One region of the Kitasatospora sp. HPM-01-4 genome, then DNA from elsewhere that is predicted to be linked to it. Evidence: riboswitches for the same ligand, from Rfam matches in the RefSeq annotation. Region 1 holds a riboswitch; each other region holds the start of a gene.
The links. Region 1 has a riboswitch for cyclic di-AMP ahead of ACSMTC_RS31395 (transglycosylase family protein). Riboswitches for the same ligand answer to the same signal wherever they lie in the genome.
Positions count from the first base shown of each region.

Region 2: linked by a shared signal. The riboswitch ahead of ACSMTC_RS29060 (CAP domain-containing protein) and the one ahead of ACSMTC_RS31395 (transglycosylase family protein) in region 1 are both predicted to bind cyclic di-AMP.
Region 3: linked by a shared signal. The riboswitch ahead of ACSMTC_RS25410 (M23 family metallopeptidase) and the one ahead of ACSMTC_RS31395 (transglycosylase family protein) in region 1 are both predicted to bind cyclic di-AMP.
Region 4: linked by a shared signal. The riboswitch ahead of ACSMTC_RS22400 (transglycosylase family protein) and the one ahead of ACSMTC_RS31395 (transglycosylase family protein) in region 1 are both predicted to bind cyclic di-AMP.

Region 1 is NZ_JBPQGP010000005.1:7,182,825-7,189,971, forward strand. It holds gene ACSMTC_RS31380 (LacI family DNA-binding transcriptional regulator) at 1-852, shown strand, start outside; gene ACSMTC_RS31385 (hypothetical protein) at 1,090-1,659, shown strand; gene ACSMTC_RS31390 (hypothetical protein) at 1,667-1,867, opposite strand; gene ACSMTC_RS31395 (transglycosylase family protein) at 2,153-3,298, opposite strand; cyclic di-AMP (ydaO/yuaA leader) riboswitch at 3,306-3,477, opposite strand; gene ACSMTC_RS31400 (sirohydrochlorin chelatase family protein) at 4,009-4,926, opposite strand; gene ACSMTC_RS31405 (DUF397 domain-containing protein) at 5,375-5,611, shown strand; gene ACSMTC_RS31410 (ATP-binding protein) at 6,083-6,613, opposite strand; gene ACSMTC_RS31415 (helix-turn-helix domain-containing protein) at 7,031-7,147, shown strand, end outside.
Region 2 is NZ_JBPQGP010000005.1:6,639,110-6,646,256, reverse strand. It holds gene ACSMTC_RS29065 (NAD(P)/FAD-dependent oxidoreductase) at 1-1,320, opposite strand, end outside; gene ACSMTC_RS29060 (CAP domain-containing protein) at 1,751-2,713, opposite strand; cyclic di-AMP (ydaO/yuaA leader) riboswitch at 2,716-2,887, opposite strand; gene ACSMTC_RS29055 (PadR family transcriptional regulator) at 3,297-3,596, shown strand; gene ACSMTC_RS29050 (hypothetical protein) at 3,593-4,372, shown strand; gene ACSMTC_RS29045 (response regulator) at 4,436-5,110, opposite strand; gene ACSMTC_RS29040 (sensor histidine kinase) at 5,098-6,435, opposite strand; gene ACSMTC_RS29035 (hypothetical protein) at 6,731-7,147, shown strand, end outside.
Region 3 is NZ_JBPQGP010000005.1:5,857,232-5,864,378, forward strand. It holds gene ACSMTC_RS25400 (hypothetical protein) at 91-285, shown strand; gene ACSMTC_RS25405 (DUF6348 family protein) at 391-1,170, opposite strand; cyclic di-AMP (ydaO/yuaA leader) riboswitch at 1,578-1,735, shown strand; partial or broken gene ACSMTC_RS25410 (M23 family metallopeptidase) at 1,859-2,260, shown strand; tRNA gene ACSMTC_RS25415 (tRNA-Gly) at 2,345-2,418, opposite strand; tRNA gene ACSMTC_RS25420 (tRNA-Pro) at 2,596-2,669, shown strand; gene tig (trigger factor) at 3,083-4,450, shown strand; gene ACSMTC_RS25430 (ATP-dependent Clp protease proteolytic subunit) at 4,691-5,308, shown strand; gene ACSMTC_RS25435 (ATP-dependent Clp protease proteolytic subunit) at 5,362-6,018, shown strand; gene clpX (ATP-dependent Clp protease ATP-binding subunit ClpX) at 6,309-7,147, shown strand, end outside.
Region 4 is NZ_JBPQGP010000005.1:5,144,109-5,151,255, reverse strand. It holds gene ACSMTC_RS22425 (NAD(P)/FAD-dependent oxidoreductase) at 1-293, opposite strand, end outside; gene ACSMTC_RS22420 (Ppx/GppA phosphatase family protein) at 752-1,690, opposite strand; gene ACSMTC_RS22415 (DUF501 domain-containing protein) at 1,687-2,322, opposite strand; gene ACSMTC_RS22410 (FtsB family cell division protein) at 2,339-2,815, opposite strand; gene eno (phosphopyruvate hydratase) at 3,032-4,318, opposite strand; gene ACSMTC_RS22400 (transglycosylase family protein) at 4,561-5,415, opposite strand; cyclic di-AMP (ydaO/yuaA leader) riboswitch at 5,420-5,601, opposite strand; gene ACSMTC_RS22395 (cytochrome P450 family protein) at 5,913-7,147, opposite strand, start outside.

The DNA.
Region 1 (7,147 bases):
AGTGCCGGCCTGATCGGGCTGATCACCCCGGAGCTGAGCAATCCGATCTTCCCCGCGCTGGCGCAGGTGATCGAGCAGGTGCTCAGCCGCCACGGCTTCACGCCGGTGCTGTGCACCCAGACCCCGGGCGGGTCGACCGAGGACGAACTGGTCGAGATGCTGGTCGACCGCGGCGTCGCGGGCATCGTCTTCGTCTCCGGGCTGCACGCGGACACCACCGCCGACCACGACCGGTACAACAGACTGACCGGTCGCCAGGTGCCGTTCGTCCTGATCAACGGCTACAGCGAGAAGATCTCGGCGCCGTTCATCTCGCCGGACGACCGGGCCGCGATGTGGATGGCCGTGCAGCATCTGGTCGAGCTCGGGCACGAGAAGATCGGCCTGGCCGTCGGCCAGCGCCGGTACGTGCCGGTGCTGCGCAAGATCGAGGGATTCACAGCGGCCGTCCAGGAACTGCTCGGCAGGACCCAGGAGGAGGCCGAAGCCCTGGTCCACCACACGCTGTTCAGCGTGGAGGGCGGGCACGCGGCCGCGGGCGCCCTGCTGGACCAGGGCTGCACGGCGATCGTCTGCGGCAGCGACATGATGGCGCTCGGCGCGATCCGCGCGGTCCGTCAGCGCGGCCTGTCGGTGCCGCAGGACGTCTCGGTGGTCGGCTTCGACGACTCGCCGCTGATCGCCTTCACCGAGCCGCCGCTGACCACCATCCGCCAGCCGGTCGAGGCGATGGCCACGGCCGCGGTGGACGCACTCCTCGAGGAGGTCGGAGGGAACCCCGGGCAGCGCGCCGAGTTCATGTTCCAGCCGGAACTGGTGATGCGCGGCTCCACGGGGGCCAGGGCGCACTGAGGTTCCCGGGAGGTCCCGGACCACGTCGGCCCGTCGGGTGTACTGCCCGGCGGGCCGACGTGCTGCCGTGACGTGCGGATGTGCGGACGTGGGGTTCGGGGATCCGGGGTCGCCCGGATGGAGTAGCGCCGGTCCGCCGGTGTTCGACCGGCCGCTGGGCCCGTCCGCCGTCCTCGGGAGGGCAACGGTCCTCGGCTCGCGCTGCGGGCGGGGGCCGACTGTGGCCAGCATCGAGACATGAGAGCTGGTCGGACTCCCCGGACGGTGGAGAACGCCGCGTGGCCGATCTGGCGCAGGCGGCTGCTGCTCGGCGTGGGACTGGTGGTCGCCGGGGTGATCGTCTACTTCGGCTGGGCCGCGACGGTGCCGCGCTGGTGGTCGCAGCGGGTGGGCTCCATGGTGAACGGGCACCTGAGCGTGGGACTGCTGCTGGGGCTCGTCTTCGGAATCTGCTTCACGCTGCTGCCGCTGCTGGCGGCCTGGGCCGGTCTGCACCGGCGACGGTCCTGGAAGGTGACGCTCAGCTGGCTGATCCTCGCGCTGGTGCTGGCACTGCCCAACCTCTGGACGCTGGGCGTCGTGGTGGGCACCGGCAGCGGAGCACACGCCGGACAGCGGGTGATGGACGTCAGGGCGCCCTGGTTCCGCGGCTCGACCCTGATCGGCGCGGTCATCGCGGCAGTGATCTTCGCGGGTCTCATGGTCTTCACCCGCGCCCGCTGGCCCCGGCACGACAGGAGACGGGGCAAGGGCGGGAGCACGGACCGCGCGGAGGAGGGCGAGGCGGAGCCGGGAAAGGCCGGATGACCGCTGCTCAGCCCTCCTGCGGGGTGCGCCTCTCCTCGCCGACCCGGTGTGCGTCGGCGGCATCGCCGGTGCGGGCCTCGGTACGGCGGCCGGCGGCCAGATAGTCGCGGACGACCAACTCGACCGCATCCTGCGGACTCCTGGTGCCGGTCAGCAGCATGACCTCGATCGCCAGATCGCTGTCGAGACTGATGGTGACCCGTGCCATGGCCGTTCCCCTCCCCTGCGGCAGTTGGGTGCGACCACGCACTCTAGGGGCGCGGGAACCGCTTGGCCAGCCTGCCACCCTGACGCGGACTCGCCGAGTGCCCGCGCTCCCCTCCTCGCAGGGCGCGGGAACCGCCCGGAGGGAGCCCCTGCCCGGGCCGGGGGGCCTTCGTGGGACTCCCCGCGCCGGCAGCCGTACCGGCAGAGGCCGCTGTCCCCGGCGCCGACCAGAGCACCGGGGACAGCGGCCTTGCGGTGGAACCGCTCAGGGAGTGTCCGGAGACCGTCAGACGCGGCCGGCGAAGTCCGGGGCCCAGTTGGCGATGGTCTCGGTCTTCACGCCCGACTTCGGGTTGGCGGCCTCGACGTACTTGCCGTCACCGATGTAGATGGCGACGTGGTAGACGCCCGAGTTGCTGCCGTTGTTGGACCAGAACAGCAGGTCGCCCGGCTGCAGGCTGTCCAGCGAGACGCGGGTGGAGGCATCGGCCTGGTCGGCGGCGACTCGCGGAAGCGAGATGCCGGCCTGGCGGAACGCGGCCTGGGTCAGGCCGGAGCAGTCCCAGCCACCGTCGCTGCTGCCGCCGTAGACGTAGGCCTGGCCGACCTTGGAGAGCGCGAAGTTGATCGCGGCGGCCTTGCTGCCGGTCGCGGGCGCGGCCGGAGCGGCGGGCTTGGCCGGGGCCGGGGCCGGAGCCGGAGCCGGGGTGCTGGGGCTGCTGCTCTGCTTGGGGGCCGGCTTCGGGGCGTCCTGCTGCGGCGCGGCGGTGGCGGTGCCGCCGAGAGCCAGCTGCTGGCCCGGGAAGATGACGTCCGGACCCTGGGTCAGCACCGACCGGTTGAGGTCGTACAGCTTCTGCCAGCCACCGTCGACGCTGTTCTTCGTGGCGATGCTCGACAGCCAGTCGCCGTCCACCACGGTGTACTTGGTGCCGTTCGTGGCCTGCCCGGCGGCGGCCGGGGCGCTCTGCCGCTTGGCGGCGGGAGCCTGCGCGGTCTTCGGCGCGGTGGTCGCGGCGGTGCTCGGGGCGGCGGCCGGAGCGGAGGTGTCGACCTGGGCGGCGGCGCCGCCCTTGGTCAGACCGGCCTTCACCGAGCAGACCGGCCAGGCGCCGGGGCCCTGCGAGGCGAGAACCTTCTCGGCGACGGCGATCTGCTGCGCCTTGGTCGCCTGGTTGGCCTGCGGGGCGTACTGGGTGCCACCGAAGGCGGCCCAGGTGGAGGAGGTGAACTGGAGGCCGCCGTAGAAGCCGTTGCCGGTGTTGATGCCCCAGTCGCCGCCGCTCTCGCACTGCGCGACCTTGTCCCAGGTGGAGACGGAGGCGGCGGACGCGCCGGACGCGACGAGGGCGGGGATCGAGAGGCCGAGACCGACCACACCGGTGGCGGCGATCAGACGGCGGGCACGCTTGTTGGCGTTGATGGGCAGCATGAAGGTGTGCGTTCCTCTCCCACGCCTGCGAGGTGAGCTGTCGGATTCGGGCTGGAGTTGCCCGGCCGTGCTGCGCACGGCTTCACCCCAAGCCCGGAGTCGGCCACTGCTGACCGCCTCTCGGGCGACTTACCTGGTTCCCCCGCCCCTGCCGTAGGTGCGTTCTGCGGTACCAACTGCTCCGGCGGCAGGACTCGGCGTTCCGGATGAGCTGGGTCCGTGTGTCAACGAACGGGGAGCACGTTAAGCAGACTTAAGTTGAAACTGCAAACACCTGTGAGTTCCCTCACAGGCTATTCGCCGATTCCTCAAGATCGAATGCGAATGGACATTTCCTGGAAATTCGATGGGCCTCTCTCAGGCGATCTGCACGGGTTGCGATCTGCCTGCCTTTCAGGTGATGCCACGGCAATTTCGGCCCGGATCGGGCAACCGGTTGTGAAACTTTTGAGAAGTCCCCGGGGGAGCGGAATCCGGGTCGGCGCCGCCCGATGAAGAGGGTGGTGGCAAATGTCCGAATTGTGAGTTGATGGGGTGGATGTCGCAGTGAGTTCACCAACTCTCCACCCGCCCCCGGCCGTACGGCTCTCGGAGGCGGGACCGGCGGACGGGCGCGCCCTTGGGGTCCCGGGTGCCGGATGGCCCCCGGCGGGCCCGGAAACGCCGAGAGGCCCCTCGGAGGGGGCCTCTCGAACGGGTCTGTCGGGCGCTCAGCCGGCGGGCTGTTCCGCGACGGCGGCAGGGGCCTCACCCGGGCCCGGGATGTTCAGTGCGCTCAGGTAGGTGGAGGCGATCAGCTGACCGACGGTCGGGTAGGCGCCGAGCGGGGCCGCGCTCGGGCAGCCGGTCTCCTCGGCCGCCGTGGCCAGCAGCTCGGGGTCGGCCTCCGGGCCGATGACCAGTGGGGCGAGCGCGGGACGCTGTGAACCGGTGGCCTTCAGGTGCTCGACCGCGGCGGCCACCGAGCCCGGTACGTCCAGGGCGGCGGCCACCACGGGCACCGCGAGCCGGGCGGCCAGCAGTACACCGGTGATTCCGGCCGCCGCGGCGGCCTCCTCGCCGCCGACGACGGTCAGTACCACACCGTCGGCCGCGGTGGTGATGGCGAACAGTCGGGCGCGGTCGGCGCGGGCCAGACCGGCCTCGGAGAGCCGCACGTGCACGGCTTCGGCCAGCAGTGGGTGCGGGCCGAGCGCATCGGTGACGGCGGCTCCCGTCTCGTCGGCCAGCCTGTACAGAGCCGTCAGGAAGTCGTGCGGGCCGGCCAGCAGCGGGATCACGACGGGTGCCGGCAGGCCCGCCTCGGCGGCCTGGGCGAGTACTGCGGCCACGGTGGGGGCGGCCTGGTCGCCGTTCTCCGTGTCGCCCTCCGGCGCACCGGCGGCAAGGTGCTCGCCGACCAGGTAGCCGGCGGCGGTCTCGGTGCCCGGCTGCTCGCCGCGCACGATGGACAGCAGTTCCTCGACGATCGGGCTTGCCTCGGGTCCGGCCGCGGCGGGGACGGCAAGCAGCAGGGCCGGGGAACCGGCAGGGACCTCGGGGCGCTCAGGACGGCGGTGGCGCCCCCGCGCACGGGAGCCTGGAGTGCGGACGGGCAGTGGCGCGCCCGGGATGGCTGCGGTGCTCATGGCGGAGATCGTAGGACATTCGGCAGGCAGGACTGCATCCGGATCCCGAGAGTTGACATCGAACCTGCTAGTAACCGGGACAATTACCACCAAATTACCCAATCCTTGCTGACGGTCGGTCGCATCACGCAACCGAAACCCCGTCAGCTCCCGTCCCTGGTGACGTGTCTCACAGGTGATCGCGGGCGGCGGACCGTGCGTCCGACGCCCGGCCTACGAAGATCAACACGGTGGCGCAGGCCCGGTACGGGCAGTCATCGGCCGGGCTCCGATTCGCCGGGCTATGTCCACTTACGTTCCGTCAAAGACGGTCAAGCGGAGTGGTTGGCGTACATTCCGACACGCTCGGCTGCACAAGCAATGTCCCGTGCTGATGCACGTGCACTGGAGCTATCATCGCGTCAAGTAGGGCGTAAGCCCGGCAGGTCTGGAGAATCCGGTGCAAGAGATGCAGGAAACGTACAACGGCATGGCGGCCACGGACCTCGATGGTGTGGTCTGGCAGAAGAGCCGGTACAGCAATTCGCAGGGTAACTGCGTGGAGTTCGCCGCACTGCCGGGCGGTGAAGTGGCGATGCGCAACTCGCGGTTTCCCGAGGGGCCGGCGCTGATTTACACCCGGGCGGAGATCGCCGCGATGCTGCTCGGCGCGAAGGACGGGGAGTTCGACCATCTGGCGGGCTGAACCACCCGTCAACTCTCTTGCTACAGGCCGTCGTGGGATCGATCACCACGGCGGCCTCCATCGTTTCCGGGGGCTGTTCGCTTCGGGGCTGTTCGCTTCGGGGCCGCTCGCCTCGGGGCCGCTCGCCTCGGGGCCGCTCGCCTCGGGGTCGCTCGCCTCGGGGTCGCGCGGAGTCGGCGGTGGCCGTTCGGGGCCGTCCGCGGGCCGGCGTCCGTCCGCCGCCGCGGGTGGCGGTCCCGGGTCGCGGTCGAGGAGGGTGGCCGTGGGCGGTCGGTCGCGGGGTGCACCGGCGTGGTCGGGTGCTCGGGTCGCCGGGGTTGCGCGGGTCCGGTCCTGGAGGCTTCGTCCCGGTCCGGGGATCGGGGTGGCGGCTCACGGGCTACGGCCGCCGGGTTCCGGTGGGCCGCGGCAGAGCGGTGGCTCGCCTCGGCCGGCTCGCCCTCGGCTGTCGTGCCGGGCGGTTCAGGCAGTTCAGGCGGAGCGGCGGTGCCGGCCTGACGGTGCCACAGCCGCGGTCACGGGCTCGGCCTCGAACAGGGCCCAGACCACCTTGCCCGCACCCGCCAGCGGATGCCAGCCCCAGGAGCGGCTGAACGAGTCGACCAGATGCAGCCCCCGGCCGGACTCGGCGACGAAGTCGGGCTCCCGGGCGACCGGTCCGGCGCTGCTCGGGTCGCTCACCGCGCACACCACCTGAGGTGCGCGGTGCACCAGGCTTATTCGGATCGGCAGCGCCCCGTCGGCGACCGGCCGCGTACACGTCGACAGCCGCCCGGGCACAGGGGCGGAGCCCTCGTCCCGGCGGGCGCCGAGCGCGTGGCGCAGCGCGTTGGTCACCAACTCCGAAGCGACCAGGGAGACATCGTCGAACAGTTCGCCAAGACCCCAGCCGTACAGAGTCGATCTGGCGAACTCCCTGGCGGTTCTGACGGCTTCGAAGCGTGGCGCGAGCGTACAGGTGACCACGTGGGGGTCGGCCAGGACAGCCGTACCGGTGCTCATGAAGAGCTCCTCCCATAAGGGGGCGGACACGGCTGGACCCATGGGGGTCATGCCGGTCACCTCCGACTCGCTCGGCCGCGCGCCAGCTTCCTCGACGGTCGCACGCGCGCACGTGCGCCCGACCGCGCGGGGACGCGGCCGAGCGGTTGTGCGGATTCGCGCGCGGGGTCGAACGCGAAGCCCGCGGGATTGCCAGGGACGTGCAGGTGCACGTGCACCATGGTCCTCTGCGCTCACTGCAGATGCAAGAGTCGATTCACGTGCAGTCGCACTATTGGCATATGCAAGCGCCGGATGCACGTGCATCATGGTGTCTCAGCGGAAGATCTGATAGATCGTTCTGCTGGTACCGGCACCCTGAGCGCTCAACTGATGGCAGACTGTGCCCTGTTTGCCCTAGGTGGAGGTTTCGACGGCATGACCACAGCTCAGCCCAACGGTGGCTCGATGGTGCGCCGTATCCTCCTGGGCTCCCAACTGCGCAGGCTGCGCGAGGGGCACGGGATCACCAGGGAGGATGCCGGCTACCAGATC
Region 2 (7,147 bases), 540 kb from region 1:
GGTCAGCGAGAGGGTGTCGATGAAGGCGTCCTGCGCGGCCTTGCTGCGCTGGGCGGCGTTCAACACCCGGTCCAGATAGGCGTGCTGGAGCTTCAGCAGCGGCCCCCGACGGCCGCCGAGGGTGGTGTCGTAGCGCAGGTCCTCGGCGCAGGCCGCCCGCCAGGCCGCCCCCGCCTCGCGGAACACCGCGCGCTGGATCATCCTGGAGTTCACCGGGAGTTCAACTACCGTCTGTCTACGGGCGATCGGTCCACGGGACCTGTGGGCTCCGGAAGCTCCGGCCGCGAGCAGATCGCGCAGCACCAGCGCGGACCGGGCCGCCACCGACATGCCCTGCCCGTACATCGGGTTGAAGGTGCAGGCAGCGTCGCCGACCACCAGCAGCCCCTCGGGTAGACCGGCCAGCCGCTCGTAGTGCCGCCGCCGGCTGGGCGGCGGGCGGAAGCCGTGGATCGGGGCGACCGGTTCGAGGCCCTTGAGCAGCTCGTACAGGTCCGGTGTGCGCAACTCCCGGCTGAAGGCGAGGAATCCGTCGAGGTCGGTGGGTGCGGTGAAGCCGCGCATCCCGCCGACCGTCACCATCCAGCGGTCCCCCTCCACCGGGAACAGCAGCCCGAAGCGCGGATTGCGCCCGGGCCGGGGCTGGAGGTAGAGCGCACGGCCGGCGGACAGGCCCCCCTCGGCCCTGCGGAACAGCCCGGTCGAGTAGCTGACCCCGCCGTCCATCACGCTCTCCTCGGGCGCGTCGAGCCCAAGGTCGTTCAGCCAGTGAGGAGTTCGGGACGTACGGCCGGTGGCATCGACCACCACCTCCGCGGGCAGCACCGACTCGGTCCGGTCACGGTCGCCGCGCCGCCGGTAGCGGACTCCGGCGATCCGGGGTCCGGCGACGGTGAGCCCGACGGCGTCGACTCCCTCACGCGCCTCGATACCCGGGTGCGACAGCACCTGGTGGCGCAGCGCCCAGTCGATCAGGGGGCGGGTGAGACTGACGATGGTGTGCCGCGGCGAGAAGGAGGGGAGCCAGCCGGCCGGCGTGAGCCAGCGGATGTCGCTGGGCAGGCCGAGGCGCTGCGCCCCCGCGTCGATGAGCAGCTCGGTCGTGCCGGGCAGCAGCCGCTCGATGGCATCCAGTCCGGCCGGCATCAGCAGGTGGGCCTGGCGGGCCTGCGGGACTCCCCCGGCGAACTCGGCCCTGCCCGGTCGGCGGTCGCGCTCCACCAGGGTCACCTGCCAGCCCGCCTCGGCGAGGACCCAGGCGTGCAGCAGCCCGGCCAGGCTGCCTCCCAGCACGGCGGCTCTGCCAACAGGTAACGACATCTCGGCCCCTCTCTCACCCGGCGGAGCTGTACGCCGGGCCTTGCACTGGGCGGCGGGTGGTGCGGAGGCGGGTGGTGCGGCGCGGAGGCGGAAGGTGGTGCTGCGGTGCGATGGGGTGGTGCACAGGCGCGGACCAGCGCGTGCAGCGTACGTGGGGAGCGTGCGAGGACGAACCGGATGCATTCTGCCCACCCGAGCTGGGCCGCTAACCATCAGATCGGACTGGAGGTGAACGTGCATCGACAAGGAACGCCACCCACACGGAACCGCCCGGGCGATCCCGGTCGCGCACCCGATGGACACGCCCCGCCTTCGACACCACCTCCCGACACCGCACCGTCCGGCAGGGCCCGCCGCCCGAGGGAACGGGGCGGCGGGCCCTGCCGGGGAGAGGACCGGGCCATCTCGGCCGATGTCCTTACAGGACAGGTCAGTTGGAGAAGTCCTGGGTGAGCCAGACGGTGCCGTGGGCATCCCGGTAGACGGCGATGCCGATGTGGCTGAACTCGCCGCTGAGGATGTTCTTGCGGTGGCCGTCGTCCGGCGGCGTCTCGTTCAGCATGTCCTGGGTCAGACTGACGGCCATCGCGGCGATGTCCTGGGCGGCGGAGCCGACCCCGCCGCCGTAACCTATGTTCTCCCCGATGGCGTTCCACTGGACGCCCGCGGCCGTCTCCCGCGCTCCCAACTCGGCCTCGCCCGGGCACTGGTGGGACATGCCACAGCCGCCGGCCATCGTCTGGTTGTGGGCCTCGGCGCTGCGGGTCAGACCCGCCGTGATGGTGTAGGCGGGCAGGCCCTGGGCGGCCCGTGCCTGGTTGATCAGGCTGAGCACCTGCTGTACGGCGTCCGAACTCGAACCGCTCGTCGCGGACGGGGCGGTGGGCGTGGCCGTGGGGGTGGCGGCGGGGGCCTGGCCGGCCGGAGCCGACGGGGACGCGGACGGCGACGACGGGGCGGACGCCTCGGACGACGGAGCGGAGGCGTCGGACGACGGGGTCGAGGCCTGAGCGGTCGGCCGCGCGCCGTGGGAGCCCTGGTAGTCGGCGGCGGGCTGCGCGCTCTCGGTGTCCGGGGCCTGGGTGGCCGAAGCGGTCGGGGAGGCGTGGGACTTCCCGGCGGGAGCCTGACCGGCGGGCCGCGCGGCGTGCGGCGCGGTGTGCGAGCCGGCCTGGTGGCGCTGCCCCCCGGAGCCGGCCTGGTGGTGGTACTGGTGGTGCTCCTGCCACCCGGCGTAGCTCGCGTAGGTGTGGGAGCCGGGCGCCGCGGAGGCTCCGCTCGCACTCAGCAGCGGCAGCATGAGACCGGCGCCGGCGATCCCGGCGGTGGCGGCAAGACGCGGGGTGTAACTCCGGCGCGCACGGCGATGCCGGCCGGAACCTGAAGTCAGCATGGGGCGTTCCTCTGCGACGCCTGCGAGGTGAGCTGTCGGGTTCGGGCCGTGAGGTAGCCCGGCCGCACACAGAACGGCTTCACCCCGAGCCGCGACCCACCGAGCCCGGGAGCGGGCTGGGCAGGGCGCGGCGAACTACCTGGTTCCCCCGCTCCTGCCCGGTGCACTGCTCGACGTCCTGCCGACCGGTGGACAGGACTCGGCGTCCCGGCGGCAGGGTCCGCAGGTGCGAACAGCCTGAACGCTAGGCAGTTCCACCCGCCGGACACAAGTTCGTATTACGCACCTCACATAGAAATGGCATGAAAAGCTGACTGATTGCCATATTCAGTGACACATTGCCCATAAACGACCTAATCGGACACCTTTCTGACCCGACTTCCCCGGCCCCGACACCGGGTACTGCGACCCTCGGCCATCGGAGCCGGCCGGCCGCATCCCCGGTCGGCGGCCGCCGTCGCCGCGACCGGCACGGTGGACGGACGGGCTGCTCGCAGCAGCAAGAGGGCCTCACTGTCAGGCGTGGCGGCACAGTACACACCGCGTAGTACCGTTTCGCCCAAGAGGGAGAGGAGCGCGGCGGATGCAGGCGAACGACGCCCAGACTCTGGTGCTGTGCGTGCTGGCCGACGGGCCGCTGCACGGCTACGCCATCAACACGGCGATCGAGGAACTGGTCGGAGAACGACTGGGCCCCGGGAGCCTGTACGGGGCACTCAGCCGGCTGGAGGCCAAGCAGCTGATCGAGCCCGCCGAGGAGCAGGGACGCCAGCGGCCCGTACGGCTGACTCCCAAGGGCCGCCAGGTACTTGAACAGGAACTGCGGTCCATGGCGAAGGTCGCCAGGGCTGGACTGCGGAGCCTGGGGGTGAGCCCGGCTTGAGTCTCCACCGAGGCCTGGTCCGGCTCTACCCCGGCGTGTTCCGGGAGCGGTGGGGCGAGGCGCTCGAGGAGGACGCCCGGGCGGCCGGCTGGCGGGCCTGGCCGAGCCTGGCCGTCGGCATCGCGGACATGTGGCTGCACCCCGCGATCTGGCCCGCCGACCACCACGCCCAGCGCCGCCAACGGGCGGCCACGCTGGCCATAACGGTCGCTGCGCTCGGCGCACTGTCAGGGCGCGTCGCCACCGCGCAGGGCGCCCGGTTCACCTCCGCCCCCGGCGGCACCTGGGCAGGGAACACCTGCACCGTCCTGTTCCTGCTCGGCCTCGCCCTCGTCGCGCCGCTCCCCCGCCCGACCCGCGCCGCCGCGACCGCACTGGCCGGCCGGGCGCTCCGCCGGCTCGCCGCCCCCGCCCTGGTCGGGGCGGGCATGGTGGCCGTGGTGCGCCTCGGAGCGCCCTCGCTCGCCACGGGCCCCTGGCACCACCTCGCCGTCTTCGCCTACTGGACCACCCTGGCCGCCGGAGCCGTCCAGACCTGCCGGTTCTTCGCGGGCCTCGGCGGGACCGTGGTCGCAGCGCCCCCGTCCGGGCGACTCCGCCTGGGCCTGTGGAGCCTGACCGCGGCCGGCGTGCTCACCGGATCGGTCGTCCTCGCGGCCTCGGCGGCCCGTCAGACCCCCGACCACATCGCGGTGGCGGCGGGGGCGGCGCTGGTACTGCTCGCGTGGGCACTCACCGCCACCCTGCGCGACCTGCGGTCCGTGGCCACCGACTGACCGGGACCGCCGGGCCGCACCCCGCCCCTGCCGGGGCTCCGACCGGAGCCCCGGCTACGCCGGCTACCCGCCGTCGGCGCGGAGGTGGGCGAGGACGGCGAGGACACGGCGGTTGCCGTCGGTCGGGTCGAGATCGAGTTTGGTGAAGATGTTGCCCGCGTGTTTGACCACGGCGGCCTCGGTGACGACCAGCTCCCGGGCGATGGACTGGTTGTTGCGGCCCTCGGCCATCAGGGCGAGGACTTCGCGTTCCCTGGGAGTCAGCCGGTCGAGCGCCCGGGCGGCGGAGCTGCCGGCGGACCGCTGGGTGAGCAGGGTCCTGACGACCTCGGGGTCGATGACGGTCCGGCCGTCGGCCACCCGGCGCAGCGCGTCCAGGAACTCGGCCACCTCACCGACCCGGTCCTTGAGCAGGTAGCCGAGTCCGCCCCGGCCCGGGTCACCGCCCGACAGGAGCTGGGCGGCGTAGGCGGTGGCGACGTACTGGGAGAGCACCACCACCGGCAACTCGGGGTGCCGGGTGCGCAGTTCGAGGACGGCCCGCAGGCCCTCGTCGCCGTAACCCGGTGGCATCCGGACGTCGGTGAGGACGAGGTCGGGAAGGTCCGCGTCCACCGCGCGGACCAGCTCCTCGGCGTCCCCGACGGCGGCGGTGACCTGATGGCCGCCGAGGGTGAGCAGTTCGACCAGGCCCGCCCTGAGCAGGACGGAATCCTCGGCCAGGACTATGCGGAGCACGCCACCTCCCGGGCGGAGCAGGGGACTTCGACTCGCAGCCGGGTGGGTCCGCCGGCCGGACTGGTCAGCAGCAGCCGGCCCTGCAGGATCGCCAGCCGGTCGGCCAGGCCCTGGAGTCCGCCGCCGGCCGCCGGATCCGCGCCGCCGCGCCCGTCGTCGCTGATCAGCAGCGAGAGCAGGCCGTCGGCGTGGTGTCCGGCGACGGTGACCCGGGTGGCGCCACTGTGCTTGGCGGCGTTGGCGAGCGCCTCGGTGACGCTGAAGTAGGCCATGGTCTCGACCTGTTCGGGCAGCCGGTACGGCAGGTCGAGGTCCACCCGGACCGGGATCGGGTTGCGTACCGCGACCTCGGCGACGGCGGCCGCCAGGCCGTGGTCGGCGAGCACCCGGGGGTGGATTCCCCGCACCAGGTCGCGGAGTTGGTCCAGTGCCCGGCGGGCCTCACCCTGCGCGCGGGCGGCCAGCTCGGCCGCCGCCTCGCCCTGGCCGGCGCCGAGCCTCAGCCGCACCAGGCCCAGGGTCATGGTCAGCGCGACGAGTTGCTGTTGCGCGCCGTCGTGCAGATCACGCTCGATGCGCCGGCGTTCGCTCTCGAAGGCGTCGGCCAACCGGGCGCGGGAGCGGGTGAGTTCGACCACCTGCCCGGCCGGCTCGGCCTCCCGGGCGGCCAGCAGCAGCCGGGACAGCCCGATCTGGGCACCGGTCAGCAGCGCGCCCAGATAGGCGCAGCACACCAGGCCGAGCAGTCCGGCCGCGCCGCCGAGCAGGGCCTCCACCGGTCCGTCCACCGCGTGCCCGGGTAGGAGCATCACCGTCTCGGGTGCCAGGGCGGCCACGACCAGCGGCGAGACCAGGAACACGAAGGACAGGGCCAGCAGCGCGGTGAACGCGAGGTCGATGGCCGCGAAGACCAGCGCCAGCGCGCCGGCGTGGCCCAGTTCGCGCCAGGTCGCGCGCTCGCGCAGCCGGGTCCGTACCCGGTGGGCGACCCCGTGGCCGGGCCCGGCCGCCAGCACGGGGTGCGGGCTCGGTACGGTCTCCGGCTCCACCAGCCGCATCCGCCGCCGCTCGACGGCGCCCACGGGTATCCCGGCCAGCGCGGTGAGCGCGAGGATGACCAGCCCGATCCCGACGACCGAGAGTCCGACTCCCAGGACCAGCAGCACCGCCAGCAGCACGAGGGTGACCGTGCCCAGCAGCGCCCCGCTCAGCAGGTACGCCCAGCAGCGCCACGGCCAGCCCGAGTACAGGAAGCGGATCGGGCGCGCCCTCAGCGCTCCCCACAACGCGAGCCCGGACGGTTCGGCGGCCAGTACTCCGGGCATCCGTCCCCTCCGTGCCTTCGCTGGTCAAGTCACCCAACCGTAGTCGACGGCCGGGTCGGCGGGGGATCGGTGGCCGGGTCGGCCGGGGACCGGCGGGGTCGGAGGCGGGACCGGCGGGGTCGGACCGAACCCGGAGGCGGACACCGTGTGCTGAGAGCCGGTCAGCCGAACGGTGGACCGGCTCGGCCTTCCGGTCGGTACAGCGGTTCAGCCGCGGTTCCGGTAGATCGACCGATGCGCGGACTGCCGTGGCGTTGCGACGCTGGAGGCCACCCGAGAGAGGAGAAGACCCACCGTGAACACCCGCAACGCACAGCCCGCCGCCCCGTCCGACCAACTCCCGAGCCATCCACGCAGCCTGACGGCTTTTCGCACCATGAAGCGCCTCGTCGGCGGCTACATCGCCCTCAGCCTGCTCACCCTCGTGGCCGCCTGCCTGCTCCGCCGTGATCCCGGGCTGGTGAACGCGACGGTCTGGATCCGGGGCACGATCGTCGTCCTCACCTCCCTGCTGATGCTCTCCTTCGTCGTCGGCGCCTCGCGCGGCCACCGCCGGGCGTATCTGCGGCTCCGAATAGCCTCGGGCGCCATGGTCGCGGCCATCGCCGTCCTCGTGCCGCTCCCCAATCTCCTGCCGCTGTGGATGAGGATCGAGCAGGGCGCGTGCGGACTGCTCCTCCTGGGCGTCGTGGCGATCGTCAACGGCAGGCAC
Region 3 (7,147 bases), 1.3 Mb from region 1:
ACGGCCGTGCCCCGCCAGACAGGCCGGGCTCCGGCGTCGCCACAGGGTTTCCGGATGAAACCCCGCAACGTAGTAAGGAAGTGAGTCCGGGTGGTGCTCTCCGTCTCCGCACTGGTGCTGTTCGGTGCCCTCGTCTTCATCTTCATCCGCAACAAGCAGTTGAAGACCAGTCACGCGATCATTTCGGCCCTCTTCGGATTCATGCTCAGTGCCTCCACGGCGGCGGAGCCGATCAAGAACTTCCTCACCTCGGTGGCCAACAGCCTCAAGTCCTTCTCCGGCTGAGCCGACACCCGTCCGGCCGGTCCTCCCGGATCAGCGCGCGGCGCCGGGTGCCCGGCGGGGGTGACGCCGGCCGTGGCCCGGGCCGTACTCGGTCACCGAGTACCCCTAGCGCCGGGCGGACCGCAGTACGTGCCTGACCCGGGCCAGCAGTCCGGGCCTGGGCGCCGGTGCCGCGACGGGTGCGGGCACCGGGACGGAGCACACGGGCTCCGGCTGCACTCCGCCCTCGGGGATCAGCAGGACGAACAGGCGGGCCCAGCAGAACCGCTCGCCGCGCGGCCAGTCCAGTGCGTGCAGTGCGGCCGAGGCGGCCTCCGAGACCTCGCCGTTCAACCGGACCTCGGCGATGTCGTCGCCGGCCCGGCCGCCGAGGAACAGCTTCACGCCGTTCAGCTGTCCGCCGGTGAGCCTGGGGCCGAGCGCCTCGGCGATCGCGGTCAGCGGCTGGTGGTCGGCCAGCCAGCCGGCCAGTCGCTCGTTGCCGAACCCGAAGACGGCCGCCGGACCCTGGATCGCCCGCCAGCCCGCCAGCTCGGCGGGCCGGTAGTGGTCCCCGTGCTCGCCCCGGTGCTCCAGCAGCTCCACCACGGTCGAGGCGGTGGTGGTGGCCCACATCTTCACGGCGTTGTCGAGCTTCTCCTCCTCGGTCTTGCCGAGCCCGGCCGCGCAGTCCCAGACCACGGGGGCGTCCGCGCGCCCGAGGTCGAGGACGAAACCGAGGTCCACATGGCCGCTCCCGCCCTGGCCCGGGTGCTCGCGGACCGCCACCGCCGTGGTGCCGGGACCGCGGACCACCTCGCCGTCCACCGTGAACTCCACGCCGAACTGCGCCATTTCGCGGACCACACTGCGCTGGATGACGGCCATACGGTCCTGCGGGCGCACGGGTGGGCTCCTAGCTCGAATAAATGATCGTTAAGGCGAACGCTCGCGAGGGTATCGGCCGCGGGCCCCTGCGGGAAACGGACCGTCAGCCGTGTCCGGCACGGTGGGCGTGACACAGCTCACCGGGGAATCTCCAGGTCGCACCGGAGGGTGTCCGGATTGATGCGGAGTGTGGATTCCATGACGATCTGTGTGGATTCGTCCGGCCGACCGTGACCGATCCGGCTGCACACGGCGGTTCGGCGTGACCGGAGAGTGACCGCCGGCCTCCGGTGTCCTTATGCGCTCCTTATGCCTAAGCGGGGCTAACTTGCTCCGTGTACGTCGGATCGGTTTTTCTTCAGCCAGCCCGGTCATCGTCCGGGTCGGCCCGCCAGGTGGAACGCCGAGTCCTGCCGCCGCCCGGAGGCCGCACTTCGCGCAGTGCACGGCAGGAGCGGGGGAACCACAGGCAGGTCGCCGCGCCCGGAGAACCGGGCCGGCTAGGGGTGAAGCCGCTTCCCGGCGGCCGGGCTACTTCCGGTCCGAACCCGACAGCTCACCTCGCAGGCGTCGGAGAGGACTCCCCATGCTCGCGCAGGACGCCCGCCGTTCCCGGCTGCCCCGATTCGCCCGCCGCGCGCTGGTCGCCGGCGCGACCGGCGCCGCCCTGGCGCTGCCCGCCACCGCGGCCCAGGCCGCCCCGGCCTACACCTCCCCGGTGGCCAACCCCCACCTGGGCACCCCGTACCACGCGACCGGCTCCTCGTGGGTCAGCGGCCACCACACCGGCGTGGACTTCCTGGTCTTCACCGGCACCCCCGTCAGGGCCGTCACCACCGGCACCGTGGTCACCGCGGGCTGGGGCGGCTCGTACGGAAACCAGGTCGTCATCCGGCACACCGACGGCAAGTACTCCGAGTACGCCCACCTCTCGGCGATCAACGTCCGGGCCGGTCAGTCCGTGGCCGTCGGCCAGCAGATCGGCCGTTCCGGTGCCACCGGCAACGCCAAGGGCCCGCACCTGCACTTCGAGGTCCGCACCGGCCCGGCCTACGGCTCCGACATCAACCCGGTGAGCTACCTGGTGCGCCACGGCGTCCGCCTCTGACACGCACTCAGCCCGGACGGGGCTGGGAACACGACTTCGGCCCCGGGCCGACGGTGGAAACCGTCGGCCCGGGGCCGAAGTGTCTGGAGCGGGTGACGAGAATCGAACTCGCGTGACCAGTTTGGAAGACTGGGGCTCTACCATTGAGCTACACCCGCGTGCCGCATACATGCGCATACGACGCCCCCGGGAACCTGTCGGTCACGAGGACGGAGTCAGCCTACCTGGTTCGGTCGGTTGCTTGCACACTGCTTTCGGTTCCGGGCATGTCCGGTGGGCTCCCGATATAGCGGCGAGCGCGGCCCGGCCGACGTGTACGCTTCCTCTCGGCACCACGGGGTGTGGCGCAGTTTGGTAGCGCGTCCGCTTTGGGAGCGGAAGGTCGTCGGTTCGAATCCGGTCACCCCGACAGTGCGGCAGGGTCTCGTCAGCGGGCGGGGCCCTGTTGGCTTTCCCGGACGGCCTCGCTCTTGAAGCCGTGTGCGGCGCCGGTCAGTTGACGACACATCGGGCCCTTCCGGGGGTCGGTCGGCCGGTGGCCGTGCGGCCGCGTCCGGTGCGCCGGGGCCGCGCCCGATCGGGCGGCGGCACGCTGATCGCGGGCGGGCCTGGCGTCCGCCTTTCGTGGTACCGGTAGGATGGGCCGCTGGCCGGTAGTCCCTGTGCATACGCGCAGGTCGACCGCCCGAGGGCGAGGAGTCACGCTCACCGTCCACCACGTACGGGAGATGCAGCCCCAACCGCCCATCGCCCGTCTCGCCCGTGCCGGATGAGCCGGACGGGCGGAGACAACCTGACCGCAAGCCCTTAGGAGACCCAACCGTGAAGAGCGCCGTCGAGACTCTGAACCCGACCCGGGTTCGACTCACCGTCGAGGTGCCCTTCGAGGAGCTCAAGCCCAGCCTCGACGCGGCGTACAAGAAGATCAACCAGCAGGTCTCGGTCCCGGGCTTCCGCAAGGGCAAGATCCCGGCCCGCGTCATCGACCAGCGCTTCGGCCGTGCCGCCGTGCTGGAGGAGGCGGTCAACGACGCCCTGCCGCGCTTCTACACGCAGGCCGTCGACGAGGGCAAGATCGAGGTCCTCGGTCAGCCCGAGATCACCGACATCGAGGGTGTCGAGCGGATCGCCGACGGCGGTGACCTGAAGTTCACCGCCGAGGTCGACATCCGCCCGGAGATCACCCTGCCGGACTTCACCGCCATCGAGGTCGAGGTCGACCCGATCGTGGTCGAGGACGCCGACGTAGAGAAGTCCCTGGAGCAGCTGCGTGAGCGCTTCTCCTCGGTCAAGGACGTCGAGCGCGCCGCCGCCGAGGGCGACGTCGTGATCGTCGACCTGGAGGCCAAGGTCGACGGCGAGGTCCCGGAGGACGGCACCGCCTCCGACGTCAGCTACGAGATCGGCTCCGGCCGTCTGCTGGACGGCATCGACGAGGCCGTCGTCGGCCTGTCCGCCGGTGAGGCCAAGACCTTCACCACCGAGCTCAAGGGCGGCACCCAGGCCGGCAAGAGCTCCGAGGTCACCGTCACCGTGAAGACCGTCCAGGAGAAGGAGCTCCCGGCGCTGGATGACGAGTTCGCCCAGCTGGCCAGCGAGTTCGACACCCTGGAGGAGCTGAAGGCCGACTCCCGCAAGCGCCTGGAGCGCATGCGTGAGTTCGACCAGGCCACCCAGGCCCAGGAGCGCGTCCTGGACGAGCTGCTGAAGCTGGTCGAGATGGAGTACCCGGCCAAGCTCCTCAAGGACGAGGTCGAGACCCGCCGCCACAACCTGGAGCACCACCAGCTGGAGCCCATGGGTCTGAACCTGGACACCTACCTCACCACCCAGGGCAAGACCCTGGAGGAGTTCCTGGCCGAGACCGAGGAGCAGGCGAAGAAGGGCATCAAGACCCAGTTCGTGCTCGACGCGATCGTGGCGAAGGAGGAGCTCGGCGTTAACCAGGAGGAGCTCACCGAGCACCTGATCCGCCGTGCCGCCGGTTCGGGTCTCACCCCGGACCAGTTCGCCCAGCAGGTCGTCCAGGGTGGCCAGGTGCCGCTGCTGGTCGGCGAGGTCGCCCGCGGCAAGGCGCTGGCCACCGTGGTCGAGGCCGCCACCGTCAAGGACACCAACGGTGAGGTCGTCTCCTTCGACGACGCCGAGGACGAGGCCGACGAGGCCGCTGCCGAGACCACCGAGGCCTGAGTTCCCGCGTAGTTCCGGATGGCGAGCCCGGGCACCTTTCGGTGCCCGGGCTCGCTGTTTTCGAATGCCGACCCTGCGCTCACAGCGAACAGTTCTGTGTGGGGGATTCCGTGGCCCGGGCTGAGCGTTAGGGTCCTTAGACAGCGACATTCACGCAGTGAAACTGCGACAAGTGACGGCTGCCCCCAGTCCGTCCAATTCAACTGAGCAGGTGGCTAAGTGACGTTCCCGCAGATGCAGATGCCTGGCCTCATGGCGCCGCACGCCGCCGCTGGTGACGTGCTCGGTGGCCTGGGGGACCAGGTCTACAACCGGCTGCTCAACGAGCGCATCATCTTCCTCGGCCAGCAGGTCGACGACGACATCGCCAACAAGATCACCGCCCAGCTGCTGCTCCTGGCCGCTGACCCGGACAAGGACATCTACCTCTACATCAACTCTCCGGGTGGTTCGATCACCGCGGGCATGGCGATCTACGACACCATGCAGTACATCAAGAACGACGTGGTGACGATCGCGATGGGCATGGCGGCCTCGATGGGCCAGTTCCTGCTCACCGCCGGCACCCCCGGCAAGCGCTTCTCGCTGCCGAACGCCAACATCCTGATGCACCAGCCCTCCGCAGGCCTCGGCGGTTCGGCCACCGACATCCGGATCCAGGCCGAGCAGCTGCTGCGCACCAAGCAGCGCATGGCTGAGCTGATCGCGCACCACAGCGGCCAGACCATCGAGAAGGTCACCGCGGACTCCGACCGCGACCGCTGGTTCACCCCGGAGGAGGCCAAGGAGTACGGCCTGATCGACTCGATCATGCACAGCGCCGCGGACGTCCCCGGCGGCGGCGGCACCGGCGCCTGAGCGCCGTCCGCACCCCAACCTCGTCCCGTACGCACTCGGAGGCCAAGAACCCCATGAACACCCCCCAGACGCCCCGCGGCGAGTTCTACGGAGCCCGCGCCGAGGGCCGCTACATCGTCCCGCGCTTCGTCGAGCGCACCTCGCAGGGCATCCGCGAGTACGACCCGTACGCCAAGCTGTTCGAGGAGCGCATCATCTTCCTCGGCTCGCAGGTGGACGACGTCTCCGCCAACGACATCATGGCCCAGCTGCTGTGCCTGGAGTCGATGGACCCGGACCGCGAGATCCAGATGTACATCAACTCGCCCGGCGGCTCCTTCACCGCGCTGACGGCGATCTACGACACCATGCAGTACGTGAAGCCGGACATCACCACGGTCTGCATGGGCCAGGCGGCCTCCGCCGCCGCGGTGCTGCTGGCCGCCGGTACGCCCGGCAAGCGGATGGCGCTGCCGAACGCCCGGATCCTGATCCACCAGCCGTACACCGAGACCGGCCGCGGCCAGGTGTCCGACCTGGAGATCCAGGCCAAGGAGATCTTCCGGATGCGTGAGCAGCTGGAGGAGATGCTGGCCAAGCACTCCAAGAAGGACATCCAGCAGGTCCGCGACGACATCGAGCGCGACAAGATCCTGACGGCCGAGGAGGCCCTGGAGTACGGGCTGATCGACCAGATCATCTCGACCCGGAAGACCTCGCTGACCGACTGACGTCGGCAGCCCCGGGCGGGGCGTACATGACTCACGTGATGTACGCCCCGCCCTCGTTCCGTTCCGGTCGGGCCCCGGGCCCGGCACAATCTAGTGCGGGCCCATGCCCGCGAGACGGCATCTGTTCGGTATCAATTCGCCCAGGGCGTAGGGCAGAGCTGTCGAAGTCGGCGGATTCACCGGCTCAGCAGAGTACCGTCGGATACCGAGACCGAACGCCGACGGCGCAGCCGGTCCACAGCACCAGGCCCCGGACCTCCGCGGGGCCCCTGGCGAAGGGGAAGCACCTCGTGGCACGCATCGGAGACGGTGGCGACCTGCTCAAGTGCTCGTTCTGCGGCAAGTCGCAGAAGCAGGTGAAGAAGCTGATCGCCGGGCCAGGCGTGTACATCTGCGACGAGTGCATCGACCTGTGCAACGAGATCATCGAGGAGGAGCTCGCGGAGAGCTCCGAGGTGCGCTTCGAGGAGCTCCCGAAGCCGCGCGAGATCTACGAGTTCCTCGATCAGTACGTGGTCGGCCAGGACCTGGCGAAGAAGGCGCTGTCCGTCGCGGTCTACAACCACTACAAGCGGGTCCAGGCGGGCGAGGCCGGCCGAAGCGGCGGCAACGGCCGCGAGGACGCGATCGAGCTGGCCAAGTCCAACATCCTGCTGCTGGGCCCGACCGGCTCCGGCAAGACCCTGCTGGCGCAGACGCTGGCCCGGATGCTGAACGTACCGTTCGCGATCGCCGACGCCACCGCGCTCACCGAGGCGGGCTATGTCGGCGAGGACGTCGAGAACATCCTGCTGAAGCTGATCCAGGCGGCCGACTACGACGTCAAGAAGGCCGAGACCGGGATCATCTACATCGACGAGATCGACAAGGTCGCCCGCAAGAGCGAGAACCCGTCGATCACCCGCGACGTCTCCGGCGAGGGTGTGCAGCAGGCGCTGCTGAAGATCCTGGAGGGCACCACCGCCTCGGTGCCCCCGCAGGGCGGCCGCAAGCACCCGCACCAGGAGTTCATCCAGATCGACACCACCAACGTGCTGTTCATCGTGGGCGGCGCGTTCGCGGGTCTGGAGCGGATCATCGAGGGCCGGGCGGGTGCCAAGGGCATCGGCTTCGGCGCCAACATCCGCTC
Region 4 (7,147 bases), 2.0 Mb from region 1:
GCCGCGGGCTGGATGGTGGCGACCTTGCGGGCGTGGTCCACACCGGTCACAGAACCGGTGAGCACCTCCGCCTTCTTCAGGGCCGTGCGCAGCGGCGCGACGAGGTTTCGAGGCGCGACGTTGCCGCCGGCCGCCTCCGGGAGGAAGGGCAGGTACGTCATGTACGACCGCGGGTCGACGACCGTGACGGTCGCCTCTCCGTAGCGCATCTTCTTGAGGATGCGCATCGCGGCATACAGGCCGACGTAACCACCGCCGACAATGAGGATGCGAGGACGCTCCGTGGTGCTCATATCCGAAAGTATCCAGCACCGTTCGGCGGACCTTTCGTGAGGCCCGTCACAGCCGTCTGGACACCGTCTGCTACACTACGCGGCCCCGTCCGGCCGGATCTGATGCCCCGTCACACCCCTGTCACGCACACGGCGAGCACCTTGGCACGGACGGTACTCCTGAGCAGCAACGATCCTTGTGACACCAGGGTTCCCGCGCGCCATTTCGATTTCACCGGCCAGTCAGGAGCGCCGCCTGCGATCCAGCGAGCCGGCCGGCGAGTCGACCTTCGGTCTCGCATAACGGACGTAGCGGGCAGCGGAGTGCGACGAAAGACTGGATCGCCATGTGAAGAAATTCACGAAGTTTTTTCCGGAACTCCCTCCGGACAACCGGCCCCGGGCCCGCCGAGGGCGTCCCGGGGCCGGTTCGGTAAGGGGTCAGCAGGCTGACCGCTCCCGACAGCCGTGCCCGGCGGTCAGGCGATGCTCCAGGCGATGCCGTCCAGGATGTCGTGCTCACTGACGACCACCTCGGCGGCGCCCGTCCGCTCCATGATCTCCAGCAGCACCAGGGCACCGGCCGCGATCACGTCCACCCGGCCCGGGTGGATGACCGGGTTGGCGGCGCGCTGCTCGTGGGTGGAGCTCAGCAGCCGGCCGGTCACCTCGCGGACGGCCTCGACCGACAGCCGGGAGTGGTGGATCGCCGCGGAGTCGTACTCCGGCAGGCCGAGGGCGATCCCGGCCACCGTGGTGACGGTGCCCGCGAGGCCGACCAGGGTCGCCGCCCGGTCCAGCGGGACCACCTCGGCGGCCCGGTCCAGCGCGGCCCGGATGTCCGCCTGGGCGGCCGAGATCTGATTCAGCGTCGGCAGCTCGGTGCCGGCGAAGTGCCGCTCGGCGATCCGGACGCAGCCGACGTCCACCGACCGGGCCGCCTCGACGTCCTCGTGGCCCAGGACGAACTCGGTGGAGCCGCCGCCCAGGTCGAAGACCAGGTACGGGGCCTCGAAGGCACCGCCGGTCAGCTCCTTGGTGGCACCGACGAAGGAGAGGTGGGCCTCCTCGTCACCGCTGATCACCCTGGGCTCGACGCCCAGGATCTCCCGGACGCCCTCGGTGAACTCCTCGGCGTTCTCGGCGTCCCGCGAGGCGCTGGTGGCAGCTATCCGGATCCGGTCCGGGCCGACCCCGTGCTCCGCGATGACCGCGGCGTACTCCCGGCAGGCGGCGAAGGTGCGCTCCAGTGCCTCGGGCGCCAGTCGGCCGGTCCGGTCCACACCCTGGCCGAGCCGGTTGATGATCATCCGGCGGTCGCGGTCGGCGATCGCACCGGTCTCGGGGTCGAGATCGGCGATCAGCAGGCGGATCGAGTTGGTGCCGCAGTCGATCGCGGCGACCCGGGTGGCGGTCATTCACTCTCCTCGTCGGCCTTGCGCTTCTTCTCGGCGCGCTCGGTGGTCTTCTGCTGCTTGGCGGCGATGACCGCGGCGTGGTCCTCCACCTCCGCGCGCTGGGCGGCCACCCTGGCCGCGCTCTCGGCGACCTCGGCCTCGCTCACGCACGGGCCCTTGGCCCACCAGTCCTCCAGCATCCCGAGCGCCTCGTCGCCGAGCGGGTTGACGCCGGGACCGGCCGCCAGCGCATGGCCGGCCAGCACGTGCAGGCACTTCACCCGGTCCGGCATACCGCCGGCGCTCGGGAAGCCCTCCAGCACCTCGATGGCGTCCCGGCGGGCGATGTAGTCCTCGTGCGCCTTCTGGTAGGCGGCGGCCAGCTCGGGGTCCTCGGCGAGGCGGGCGGTCTGCTCCTTCATCACACCGTCCGCCTCCAGGGTGCCGATCAGCGAGGCGGCCTTGGGGCAGGTCAGGTAGTAGAGGGTCGGGAACGGCGTGCCGTCCGGCAGCCGGGGCGCCGTCTCCACGACGTCCGGGTTGCCGCAGGGGCAGCGGTGCGCCACGGCCCGCAGGCCTCGCGGCACACGGCCGAGCTGGGCCGCGATGGCGGCGACGTCGTGGTCGGAAACGGAAGGGTTCTCAGAGGTCATGGCGGTGCTGCTGTCTCTAGCGAGGGGCGGTGGACGGGGCGGCGGTGGGAGTGGCGGCGGGCGCTGCGGCCACGACAGGCGCGTCGGCCAGTGCGACCGAGGCCCAGACACTGGTGTACCAGGGCACGCCGGACCGGGCGGCCGGACCGGCCGCCACCGCGCCCGGTGCGGACTGTTCGGTGGCGGGCGGGCTCGGGTCGACCGAGACGAACGGCGCCTCACCCGGCAGCGCGTAGTGCAGCCGCTCGCGGGCCTGCGCCTTGACGAACTCCGGGTCCTGCCAGCGGGCCCGCTCCGTGCGGAGCTTCTCCACCTGCTGGGTGGCGCGCTCGGCCTTGGCGCGCTGCGCGTTGATCTCCGAGCGCTGCGCGATGAACTGACGGGTGGGGTAGGCGAGGATCGCCACCAGCGAGCAGAGCACCAGGACGAGCACCGTGGCCCTGCTGGTGAACCGTGGCCGCCCGGCGATCCCGGGGATCTTCCACCTCGCCATGTACCCCTCCCGTCGGCACCGCGCGCCGGTGCCCCGCCGCCCAACCCTACGGGGTCGGGCTGCGGGGCACCGATCACGAGCCGTACGTGTCAGACCTCGTCCGGCCGGACGTACGTGTCAGCCTCGTACTCGCCGCGTCTGCCGGTCCGCGGAGCGGCTGTACCGGCCACTCCGTGGGGCGGCCGTGCTGACTACTCCGCGGAGCGGCTGTGCTGACTATTCCGCAGAGCGGAAGCGCGGGAAGGCCGAACGACCCGCGTAGTCGGCGGCGTCGTCGAGGATCTCCTCGATGCGCAGCAGCTGGTTGTACTTGGCGACGCGCTCGGAGCGGGCCGGGGCACCGGTCTTGATCTGGCCGCAGTTGGTGGCGACGGCCAGGTCGGCGATGGTGACGTCCTCGGTCTCGCCGGAGCGGTGCGACATCATGCAGCGGTAGCCGTTGCGCTGGGCCAGCTCGACGGCGTCCAGGGTCTCGGTCAGCGAACCGATCTGGTTGACCTTCACCAGCAGCGCGTTGGCGGTGCCGGTCTCGATGCCCTTGGCCAGGCGGGCCGGGTTGGTGACGAACAGGTCGTCACCGACCAGCTGGACCTTGTCGCCGAGGCGGTCGGTCATGGCCTTCCAGCCGTCCCAGTCCTCCTCGTTCAGCGGGTCCTCGATGGAGACCAGCGGGTAGTTGGCGACCAGGTCGGCGTAGTAGTCGATCAGCTCGGACGCGGAGAGCGCCTTGCCCTCGAACTGGTAGGCGCCGTCCTTGTAGAACTCGGTGGCGGCGACGTCCAGGGCCAGGGCGATGTCCTTGCCCGGGGTGTAGCCGGCCTTCTTGATGGCCTCGGTGATGAGGTCCAGGGCCTCGCGGTTGGAGTCCAGGTTCGGGGCGAAGCCGCCCTCGTCGCCCAGGCCGGTGGACAGACCGCGGTCCTTCAGCACGGCCTTGAGGGTGTGGTAGACCTCGACGCCCCAGCGGACGGCCTCGGAGAACGACTCGGCGCCGATCGGCGCGATCATGAACTCCTGGATGTCGACGTTGGAGTCCGCGTGCGAACCGCCGTTGAGGATGTTCATCATCGGAACGGGCAGCACGTGCGCGTTCGGGCCGCCGAGGTAGCGGAACAGCGGCAGGTCGCTGGCCTCGGAGGCGGCGTGCGCCACGGCGAGGGAGACGCCCAGGATGGCGTTGGCGCCGAGCGAGGACTTGTCCGGGGTGGCGTCCAGGTCGAGCATGGCCTGGTCGATCAGGCGCTGCTCGGTGGCGTCGTAGCCGACCAGCTCCGGGCCGATCTGCTCGATGACGGCGAGGACGGCCTTCTCCACGCCCTTGCCGAAGTAGCGGCTCTTGTCGCCGTCACGAAGCTCCAGGGCCTCGAAGGCACCGGTGGAGGCGCCGGACGGGACAGCGGCACGGCCGGTGCTGCCGTCGTCGAGGCCGACCTCGACCTCGACCGTGGGGTTGCCGCGCGAGTCGAGAATCTCACGGGCTACGACGACATCAATGGACGGCACGAGGCATCTCCTAGCGGAAGCAGGTCCAGCGGACAGGGGGTGCGGTCTGCGGACGGTTGCGGAGTCGTTACGACCAGAGCCTAACCGCACCGGGCCGCCGGGCCACGCTGCCCTTGGTCCCGTCTCATCGTGTGGCCGCTCTACTCGCCGGTAGTTCACCTGAATGATGACAGGGAGGCGACGAGGGCGGACGGGGCCGTTCCCGCGACGGCTGCGGAAACGGCCCCTCATGCCGCCGGGGGTCAGCCCAGCTTCAGCACCTGGCCGGGGAGGATCAGGTTGGCGTCGCCTCCGATGGTGGCGCTGTTGCTCTCGTAGAGGTGCTGCCAGCCGCCGGAGAGGTGCTGGGCCTGGGCGATGCCCGACAGGGTGTCACCCTCCTTGACGGTGTAGCCGCCGGTGGCCGCGCTCTGCGTGGTGGCGGCGGCCGGGGCCGCGGCCGGGGCCGGGCTCTGGGCCGGGGCCTTGGCGGCGGCACCGCCGGCGAACTGGTTGTAGATGCTCTGGTGGCTGGTCCAGTACCAGCCGCCGTTCTTCTGGTACCAGTACTTGCCGGAGGCGGCGTCGTAACCGGCCTTGCCCGGGAAGGACGGGGTGGCGCTCTGCGGCGAAGTGTCCTGCGAGGACTGCTTCTTGTAGCTCTTGGCGCTGCTCTGGCCGCCGGAGGAGCCGGACTTGGAGCCGCTGTGGCTGCCGGTGTCGACGTCGGCGGCGGAACCGCCCCTGGCCAGACCGGCCTTGACCGAGCAGACCGGCCAGGCGCCGGGACCCTGCGAGGCGAGGACCTTCTCCGCGATCGCGATCTGCTGACCCTTGGTCGCCTGGTTGGCCTGGCCGGCGTACTGGCCGCCGCCGTACGCCTTCCACGTGCTGGAGGTGAACTGGAGGCCGCCGTAGAAGCCGTTGCCGGTGTTGATGCTCCAGTCGCCGCCGCTCTCGCAGTCCGCGACCTTGTCCCAGGTCGTCACGGAGGCGGCGTGTGCGCCGGTGGCGGTGAGCAGCGGCAGCGCGAGACCGACGCCGGCCACACCGGCCGCGGCGATGGCCTTCTCGGTCTGGGTCTTGCGACGATGACGGCCCGAACCGGTGAACAGCATGAAGGTGTCCTCTCCGCACGCCTGCGAGGTGAGCTGTCGGGTTCGGACCGGGAGGTTGGCCCGGCCGCGGCGGGCGGGACAGGAGTGCCTCCTGCCCTGCTGACGCGGCTTCACCCCAAGCCGTGAGAACGGCGGAATAACCTGGGTCCCCCGCCCTTGCCCAAGGGTTCTGGTCGGTGTCCCGAAGCGCGGCGGGCAAGGTTTGGCGTTCCTCGCAGCGGGGTTCGCAGTGCGAACTCCACGGAGACTACGCATACCTTCGTATCAATCACAAGCTCATATCCCGTACATCACACGGGAATTACAGTCAGTTTATGTATGCCTACAAACGGTGCAACTTTGTCCGGTTTGATGCGTATTCAGAGGTTCCCAAATCGGACTAACCCGACACTCCGTCAGCCCGACACGCCCGGTTTGCCGGGTGTCCGGAAGTCCCTGGACGCCATGTGGCACATCTCACCGAAATCCTGAGAATGACGGCCGGATTACGGGGAAGATCAGCCCTGCCGCGCGGTAAATGAAACCGGGAGTTCGCGCAGGCCACGCATGATGAGACCGCCGCGCCAGCGCAGTTCGGCGGGATCCGCGGCGAGCCGGAGATCCGGCAGCCGGGTCAGCAGGGTCGCCAGTGCCCGCTGGCCCTCGAGCCGGGCCAGCGGCGCGCCGATGCAGTAGTGGATGCCGTGGCCGAACCCCAGATGCGGGTTGTCCTTCCGCGCCAGATCGAGCGTGTTCTCCTCGGCGAACCTGGCCGGATCGCGGTCCGCGGCCGCCAGCACCACCAGCACCGGGTCGCCGGCCGGGATCTCCACCCCGCCGATGCTCAGCGGACGGGTCGCGAACCGCCAGGTGGCCAGCTCCACCGGGCCGTCGTAGCGCAGCAGTTCCTCCACCCCGGTGGCCAGCAGCTCCTGCTCGCCGCGCCCGATCGACTCCTGCAGCAGGGCCAGCTGCCCGGGGTTGCGCAGCAGTGCGTACACACCGTTGCCGATCAGGTTGACGGTGGTCTCGAAGCCGGCGAAGAGGAGGATGAAGGCCATCGCGGCGGCCTCGTTCTCGGTCAGGTGCTCGCCGTGGTCGCTGGCCCGGATCAGACCGGAGATCAGGTCGTCCCCGAGGTCGGCCCGCTTGCGGTGGATCAGCTCGGCCAGGTACGAACGCATCCGCTTCACCGCCCGGCCCACACCGCCGCGCTGGCCGCCGTGGTGCCGGATCATCATGCCGGCCCAGTCCCGGAAGTCGTCCTGGTCCTCTGGAGGGACGCCCAGCAGGTCGCAGATCGCGTAGATGGGGAGCGGGAAGGCGAACTCGTGGATCAGGTCGGCCGAACCGCGCCCGGCGAAGCCGTCGATCAGCCGGTCCGTCAGCTGTTGCACCCTCGGCTCGAACTCGGCCACCCGGCGCGGGGTGAACGCCTTCGACACCAGCCGCCGCAGCCGGGTGTGGTCCGGCGGGTCGATGTTCAGCAGGTGGGTCATCAGGTCCGCCTGCCGCTCCCCCGGGATGCCGACCCGGCCGCTGCGGTGCGCCTGCTCGCTGTGGTGGGCGGGGTTTTTGGACAGTCTGCTGTCGGCCAGCGCCTGCCGGGCGTCCGCGTACCGGGTGACCAGCCAGGCCTCCACCCCGCTGGGCAGCGTGGTGCGGTGCACCGGGCTGTGCTCGCGCAGCCAGGCGTACGCGGGATAGGGGTCGGCGGCGAACTCCCAGGTGAAGAGTGCGGGCTGCGGGGTGG